DNA from 2 places in the Kurthia populi genome. Region 2 is predicted to be linked to the other one. Evidence: riboswitches for the same ligand, from Rfam matches in the RefSeq annotation. Region 2 holds a riboswitch; the other holds the start of a gene.
The links. Region 2 has a riboswitch for FMN ahead of ribE (riboflavin synthase). Riboswitches for the same ligand answer to the same signal wherever they lie in the genome.
Positions count from the first base shown of each region.

Region 1 (4,433 bases), on a different contig from region 2:
CCAATTCACTGGACCGAATTATGGCGCGATGAATTATTCGCCATCGTCCCAAGCGACCATCCATTATCCAAGCGTTCAAGCATTACAATTCACGAGCTTGCGAATGAATCCTTTATTTTAATGAAACCTGGCTATGCCTTACGCCTACAAGCAGATCATTTATTCGAGCAAGCGAAGTTTCAGCCGCATATTACATTTGAAGGCGATGAAGTGTCGACGGTGGCTGGCTTTGTTATTGCAGGTCTTGGCGTTTCGATTTTACCGGATGGCCTTGAAATTAACCAAAAAGGCATTTCAAAGCTTCATATTACAGGCATGAATGCTGAGCGAATTATCGGTATGGCTTGGTCTGAGGGGCGTTATTTGTCTCCTGCGGCAAAAGCGTTCCAACAATTTATTTTTGATTATTTCGATAAACAGCAGCCATCTTAAAAAAAGAGTTCAACTACGATGTAGTTGAACTCTTTTTAGTAAACCTATAATAAAAAAAGGTTGACGAAAATGTTCTCTTTCGCTATGATAAAGTCATTCCAAACGAAGGGGTGTCGTTTATGCAACATCATAAATTAAAAATGTGGATTGTTTCCGCACTATTTGCCGCCATTATTGCGATTTTCGCACAGCTGACGATTCCGTTACCATTAATTCCGATTACCGGCCAAACATTAGCCGTCGGATTAGCGGTCACAATTCTAGGCCTACGCTATGGCACATTATCCGTACTACTTTACATATTACTTGGTGCTATCGGCTTGCCGGTCTTTAGCGGTATGACTGGAGGCATTGGCATTATTTTAGGGCCAACAGGTGGCTATATTGCCGGCTTTATCGTGCAAGCACTGGCGATGGGACTTTACTTTAAAAAGTTTGGTTATTCAAAAGCACAGGCCATTATCGCTAATATTTTAGGTATGGTTATTACACTCGCCTTTGGGACAGCTTGGCTAAAAGTACTGGCAGATTTAACATGGATGAAAGCCGTACTGTCAGGCACGGTACCATTTATCATTGTAGGCTTACTAAAAGCCGTTATTGCCGGCTGGGTGGGCGCGATTGTACGTGAACGCTTAGTAAAAATCCGTTTGCTTGAAACGAAAACGGTTTAATACAAAAGAGGCTGGGACATATGTATACAAACAACCGTTCATATGAGCATAAGAAAAACCGGAATTGCGCGGTAGCGCGGTTCCGGTTTTTCGTTGCGAACACTAAAAAAGGAAAATGTTGTGTTTTGTCCCAGCCTCGTTTTTCGTTACACTAATTTTAAAAAGAAAAGCGCTAGCGCTAACACCATGAAGGCAATGGTAATGAAACGATAATGCTTTATCCATGCCTCTACCGCTAAAAAGAGCAGCACAACAAAGACGATCCATTCAATCGATTGAGTAATAAGCGGTTTTTCTAAAAACACATCAACAACAATAAAAAGAATAAGTCCCACTAGTAAACTATAGCGTATACCGGTTACCAAGCGAATTCCCCCATTATGTAAAAAAGAGAGCCGTAGTAACGACTCTCTTTTTGATTATTTACTTAAGTGCAAGCGTTGTTGTTTTTCAATCCATGTGTGTAACACTTTAAATAACACCATGACAACAACTGTTAGGATAACACCTTTTAAAATATTAAATGGTAAAATCCCAATTGCGATTGATTTCACTAAAACAGCACCTGTATCAACAGGCATGTTTAGGAAATAGTTGTACATCGGCATAAATACGAAGTAATTTAGTAAGCTCATGCCTACTGCCATTGTTACTGTTCCTGTCACTAAACCGAATGTTAAACCCTTTCTCGATTTCATACGACGTTGGATGAAGTACACTGGCATGATGAATAATAACGTTGTTACAAAGTTTGCGATATGTCCAACTGGTACACCTGTTGGGCTTCCTTGCATAAACCAATTGATGACATTTTTAAAGAACGCAACGCCAATACCGGCTACGGGTCCTAATGTAACGGTTGCAAGCAATGCTGGCACGTCACTAAAATCAATTTGCAAAAAGGCTGGAAACGGTGGTAGTGGGAATTGGAACAGCATGAGTAATGCTGCGATTGCTGACAGCATCCCAACAGCTGTCATTTTTTGTAATTTCGTGTTTTTCATTTGTCAAAGCACTCCTTTTGTGCGATTCACTTCACAAAAAGGAAAGATGCAGCTTACTTACTTGTAGTTGCCATTTATAAAAGAAAACCCTTATGTGCAGTCGCAACATAAGGGAGAATAAGGCATCGTCAAATAAGCGACTTAATAAGCAAAATTGCTCGTTTAAGTGCTGTACCTTCACCTTCTCCCATCCAGACTATACTGTCGGCTCCAGAGTCTCACTGAATCAGCGTTTTACGGCTCGCGGGCTTTAAACAATACTGTTTATTTACCGCCGGTCGGGAATTACACCCTGCCCCGAAGATGAATCATATTATTATTTTTTACACTTTTATCATACATAACAACTTGGAATTTGTAAAGTGCAACTACTTTAAATTCGAGATAATTTTTTTTAAGACTTAAACTTTCGGGTATACCTTGCGCGAGGTAATTGAATAAACCCGTTTATTTCAATCGGAGAAAATAGTGCCATGCGTGAGGCTATTCACCAAAAATTACGTGCGCATAATGATCACTTTATTGACCGAAGCGCACAGCGTGACTTTACAATTACAATTTGCGACAACGAACAGCTCATTGCCGGGCTTGCGGGCGAGATTTTCGGTCAGTGGATGCTAATTGTTTATTTAATCGTTGATGAATATTACCGCAAAAAAGGATATGGTGAAACGCTTTTAGTAGAAGCGGAAGCGCTGGCACGTCAAAAGAGCTGTCAGTTTATGGCGCTATCGACATTCGACTTTCAAGGACCGCATTATTATACGAAATTCAGCTTTAAGGAAGTGTATGTACGGCGACATTTCCCACAGACTGGCTCTGAGCATTTAAAAAAAATTATAAAAAAACACGGGTAGCGATTTTGTCGCTACTCGTGTTTTTATATTTGCTCTAATGGTAAATAGAATATAAATGTCGTGCCTACATCGACCGTACTTTCAACTAAAATACGACCTTTATGTGCTTCGACAATATTACGTGCAATGGCAAGCCCAAGTCCTGTGCCCGCCTTGCCGCGTGTACGTGCTTTATCCGCCTTATAAAAGCGCTCAAAGACATACGGCAAGTCCTCTTTTGGAATTCCTGCCCCGTCATCTTGCACGCGAATACGCGCAAAGTTCACTTGCTGGTCAACAAGCACCTTCACATGCCCACCATTTGGCGTGTGGCGAATAGCATTATCGATTAAATTCGTCAGCACCTGCTCAATGCGGTCTTGGTCGACAAGTAGCGTCGCCTCATTCGTAAACGTAGATTCAAACGATACATCAATATTTTTTTCACGACCACGCTGCACAAATTTTTGCGTAATACGCTCAAAGGTTGGATTGATTGGGAAAACATCTTCATATAATGTAATATTCCCTGATTCCATACGTGCTAAGTCCAGTAAATCATTTACAAGACGGCCCATGCGCTGTGATTCATCGTAAATAATACGGATGATTTCCTTTTGCTCTTGCTCATCTTGCACGATGTCATCAACGATTGCCTCTGCATAGCCTTGTAACATCGAAATCGGTGTTCGTAGCTCATGCGATACATTGGCAATAAAATCGGAACGCAGTTTTTCAAGGCGATGCTCTTCCGTTTGATCACGAATGACCGCTACCGCGCCGCGTACCTTATTGCTCGCACTATAAAGAGGACTAATTGAAATGATGTAATACACGCTATCAATTTCAAGCTCCTCTTCTAACTGCTCCTCAAGCTCAAGCACATGGTCAAGCATATGATAGATTTCAATTGGTAGTGGCTTTTCACTATCGCTGCCTTTATTTAGGAACCAATCTTGTAGCAATAGCTCCGCTGGTGGATTGCTTAATAACACAGTACGGTCCTTATTAAACGTAATTACCGCATCGGTCATTGACGTCAAAATACTTGAGAGTTGTTCTTTCTCCTGATTAATGACTTCAACATGATGTTTTAGCTGACGACCCATTTGGTTAAAGGCTGTGCCAAGCTGCCCAATCTCATCGTTTTGAAAAACGGGCACCTTCGTATCAAATTTCCCCTTCGCTAAATCAAACGCCGCTTCACGCATTTTTCGTAGCGGACGTGTAATACGCGATGATAGGAAGAACGTAAATAGCGTCGTCAAAACGAGCGCAATCGCTGCTGCTAAGAAAACAATTTTTGTCGTCTGCTCGGTCGTACGGTGAATGGCATCTGGACTTTGATAAATATAAATGACGCCATGCTCAGCCGATGTCGTTTCAATTGGATACGCCATCACAATATACGATTCTTTTTTATTTTTTTCAGTCGACGATGGCAGCATCATTTCTTTAATAACCGGTGTCTTTGATGTAAATGCCTT
Region 1 is NZ_JBHUOR010000033.1:37,285-41,717, reverse strand. It holds gene ACFSY7_RS06115 (LysR family transcriptional regulator) at 1-432, shown strand, start outside; gene ACFSY7_RS06110 (biotin transporter BioY) at 552-1,106, shown strand; gene ACFSY7_RS06105 (hypothetical protein) at 1,253-1,471, opposite strand; gene ACFSY7_RS06100 (ECF transporter S component) at 1,526-2,110, opposite strand; FMN riboswitch at 2,286-2,419, opposite strand; gene ACFSY7_RS06095 (GNAT family N-acetyltransferase) at 2,584-2,967, shown strand; gene ACFSY7_RS06090 (ATP-binding protein) at 2,991-4,433, opposite strand, start outside.
Region 1: it holds a riboswitch for FMN, as region 2 does, so the genes downstream of both, ACFSY7_RS06100 (ECF transporter S component) here and ribE (riboflavin synthase) in region 2, are expected to answer to the same signal.

Region 2 (4,433 bases):
GCCTCATATTGAATCTTTTTTATGCTGAAAGTGCACATATTGTATTCCCTACTAAAAAAATAAGAACCACCACCATAACGGCAGTAGGTTCTTATTTTTTGATTTTATAAAGTACATATGTTGTTTTATATTCACCTTGATAAAGGGTTTGAGTTTTGATTTTTCCGCGATTTTTTACATAGTAGGAAATGGTATTTTCACCGTATCGCTTCTCCCAAATTTTAATCGCATTTTTGTACGTGCCATTTTGTGTTTTCACCGTTGATTTTGTAGAGAGAATTTTGTATGGGTTCTCGCTAAAATCGCTCCCTTGTAATTTCCCAGTTTGGTTTTTACGAACAGTAGGTGGAAGTAGGTCCCAAAATTTGAAGCTGCCATATTCAAAATTATGCTTTGAGCCACCAGCTGCTGTCAGTCCATATTTTTTGTCGTAAGAATAATCAGTGTAAACATCACCTTGCGTTAAATCTTGCCAAGCGCCCTTCATTGGCCCTGTTTTTACTAATTTGTCACGCCAAATATGAAGTTGATTGCCTTTTTTATCATATTCCTTATAAAAATATTGTGAGTAATTTGTTGATGGTTGATAAGCTTTCGTGCTAATCGCTGCAGAAGCAGTAGTTGTCGGTAATAAAAGAGCAGCAGTAGTTGCTGCGATGATACAAAGTTTTTTCATATCAATGCCTCCTTACAATTTAATATAGAATTTCATAAATACACTCGGTATTTTTCATCAATACCATACTTTTCTTGAAGGATATTACATGCCTTAGCATTTGAAGCTGCGTTTAATTTTTCCACTTCTGTATTTACTTCAGCTTCCTTTTGATACATTTCTTCTGATTTTTTTTCAGTAGTAGAAGCGAAAATTAAGCTACCAATTGCCAGCGCAGGTGCAATTGCAATGCCACCTAAGACCATAGTTCCTCCAGCAATTCCTAAACCACCAGTGGCTAAAGATCCTCCCCCTAAGAACGCTAGTGTAGCATTTTGTGCGGCAATGCCACTTAATGATGGGATGGCTGTACCAGTAGAAGCGGCAGCAAATGTAGTCGTGGCACCTACAGCCCCCATTGCAGCTAATCCACTTCCTGCGAGAGAAGCTACACCAGCAGTTAATACTTGTCCAGCTTGGATTACTTGCTTTTCAATATTTAAGACAAACGAATCTAAAACCTTGCTAGAAACAAAATTATCTATAACTGTTTCTCCTTTAAAGTTAATATTTTTAATTTGTTTGAATGAATTTACAAAGTCTTTCATCGTTGTATCTAAAATTTCTAATTTTAACTTTCCATAGTCTTCAAATTGACGATTCGTATCATCTCGATTTTCTTCAAATTTTTTATAAGCAGTCTTATATTTTCTTTCTAAATTTTCAGCTAGCTCTTTCGTTTCTTTCATATTTTGGAATGAATCATATCCTTTTTTACCGGCAACAGCTGTTGATGCTGCAACAGCTCCTGCAACAATTAGTGGAATAAATGGTAATATCATAGTCTAAAATACTCTTTTATATTTATGGTTATTTTTATCTATAATACCATATTTTTTAAATGAAATAAACTAATTAATAAATAAAATGGTTTAAAAAATAGAGAGCGTAAAATAATTTGCATTTATAGGTCAAATTGTTTTAGAAAATCGTACTAAAAAATAAAATATAGATTTTAGGAAAAAATAAGACCTTAATTTTCTGAATTTTTATTTTTAGTAGTCAAATGAAAAAATTAATGCTACAATCAATCCCATAAATGAATAACTTCCTTCGGGGTAGGGTGCAATTCCCAATCGGCGGTTATAGCCCGCGAGCTTTCGAGCAGGATTCGGTGAAATTCCGGAGCCGACAGTATAGTCTGGATGAGAGAAGGAATCGATGCATGACGATGGTGCGCAGCAGCGTTTCACTATGGTTTATTTGAGCATCGTAAAATGTAAACCCCGCTTGGTTAGAATACCAGACGGGATTTTTAAATTTTAAAACTACATAGCAATTCTTCGGGGTAGGGTGCAATTCCCAATCGGCGGTTATAGCCCGCGAGCTTTCGAGCAGGATCTGGTGGAACTCCAGGGCCGACAGTATAGTCTGGATGAGAGAAGAATGCGCAGAAAAAGCGTACAATTGTACGCTTGTTTGTCGACGCATAAATCAAGGAACCCCGCTATTACGTGAGGTTCCTTTTTTAAATGCCCAAAAGTTTGTTCGTAGTACCCCTCTATTCATTTATCCGATAAAACCAATTTATTTGGTTTAGAAAGGAGAATGAGCGATGTTTACAGGAATTATCGAAGAAGTTGGGACCGTGCAAAAAGTTTCTAGACAGCAACAAGCATTAGCATTAACGATTTCGGCAAAGATAGTGTTAGAGGATGTGCATATTGGCGATAGTATTGCAGTCAATGGTGTATGTCTAACGGTGACAGCTTTTACATCAATAGCCTTTACAGCAGATGTCATGCCGGAAACCTTTCATGCAACAAGTCTTGCAAAGCTAGCATCGGGTGATGGTGTTAACTTAGAACGTGCCATGCAGGCAAATGGTCGATTTGGTGGTCATATTGTCTCGGGTCATGTTGATGGTACCGCAACCATTGCGAAGAAACGTACAGTATCAAATGCCGTTTATATTGATTTACGAATGGATGCTGAACTGACACATTACTGTATTCCAAAGGGCTCGATTACAATCGATGGTACAAGTCTAACGGTTTTTGATGTTCGTGAAAACAGAATTACGGTATCACTTATTCCTCACACCTATGCGGAAACGATTTTTAGCAAAAAGCGAGAAGGTGCTATTGTTAATGTTGAAAATGATGTAATTGCAAAATACGTCGAAAAACTGACAGCTAAACAGAAGCCATTAACACGCGATTTTTTAGCGCATCATGGCTATTAGGAGGGAACGACATGCTACATACAATTGATGAGGCACTTGAACAATTACTAAAAGGTAACATGATTATTGTTGTTGATGATGAGGATCGTGAAAATGAAGGCGATTTTGTTGCATTGGCAGACTATGTGACTCCAGATACAATCAATGCGATGGCTACATACGGTAAAGGTTTGATTTGTACGCCAATTTCGACATCGATTGCTCAAAAACTAAAACTTACACCAATGGTTACGAATAATACAGACAATCATGGTACTGCTTTTACAGTAAGTATTGATTATAAAGAAACCGAAACAGGGATTAGTGCATTTGAACGTGCGCTAACAATTGAAAAAATGATTAGTAGTGATGAGCCAACAGATTTCCGTCGTCCTGGCCATATTTTTCCGCTCATTGCAAAAGATGGCGGAGTGTTAGAACGCCGCGGTCATACTGAAGCAGCCGTTGAATTAGCGAAGCTTGCAGGTGTGAAGGAAGCCGGCATTATTTGTGAAATCATGAGTGCAGATGGTCATATGGCACGCCTGCCAGAGCTTGAACGCATTTCAAGAATGATGAACTGTCCATTAATTTCTATTGAGCAATTAGTCGAATATGTAAAACAACAAAAGGAGCTGGTTACACATGGGTAAAACAATCGAAGCACAATTAGTAGGTACAGGATTAAAAATCGGAATCGTTGTTGGTCGTTTCAATGAATTTATTAATTCAAAATTAGTTGATGGGGCAATGGACGGGCTTTTACGTCATGGTGTTGAAGATAAAGATATTGACACGGTATGGGTGCCAGGAGCATTTGAAGTGCCGTTTATTGCAAAAAAATTAGCAGAAAAAGGCGAGTATGATGCAGTAATTGGCTTAGGTACGGTTATTCGTGGCTCTACAACACATTATGATTATGTATGTAATGAAGCAGCAAAAGGTATTGCGCAAGTTGGATTACAAACTGGTATACCCGTTATTTTTGGTATTGTGACAACAGAATCGATTGAACAAGCAATTGAACGTTCGGGCACAAAAGCTGGTAATAAGGGATATGATGCGGCAATATCTGCAATTGAAATGGCAAACTTAACAACATTATTAAAATAATATAATTCTTGTTACGTTTAATAGCTAATTAAAGATATACGTCAAAAGAATGGATGCAATAATCTAAGTTTAGAAAATTGACTATATAATATAATAGAAGAAACACAAAAAAACGGGCATTGTAATATGAATGTCCGTTTTTGTCTTCTTTGTATTCCTTTAAAATCTCTTAGAACTTAGTAAGCAAATAAAAAATAAAAGCTAGTAATAGTTTTGCTGTGAAGAATTATTATATGAAAGAAAATAAAGGAAAGAGCTCTAAAGACAAGACTACAAACATATTGAAGTGTTCTATTATGTAAAAAAATTTCCATCATGTATAATGAAAACAATATCAAATGAATTGGAGGTAGTCATATGGAATATTATTCATTACAACATTTACTAGAGAATACGGAAGTTTGCTTGATGAACCGAGAAACCGGGGACAAGTACGATACG
Region 2 is NZ_JBHUOR010000136.1:36,428-40,860, forward strand. It holds gene ACFSY7_RS17195 (hypothetical protein) at 1-28, shown strand, start outside; gene ACFSY7_RS17200 (hypothetical protein) at 92-676, opposite strand; gene ACFSY7_RS17205 (hypothetical protein) at 709-1,497, opposite strand; FMN riboswitch at 1,761-1,876, shown strand; FMN riboswitch at 1,991-2,106, shown strand; gene ribE (riboflavin synthase) at 2,271-2,900, shown strand; gene ribB (3,4-dihydroxy-2-butanone-4-phosphate synthase) at 2,912-3,532, shown strand; gene ribH (6,7-dimethyl-8-ribityllumazine synthase) at 3,525-3,992, shown strand; gene ACFSY7_RS17225 (hypothetical protein) at 4,350-4,433, shown strand, end outside.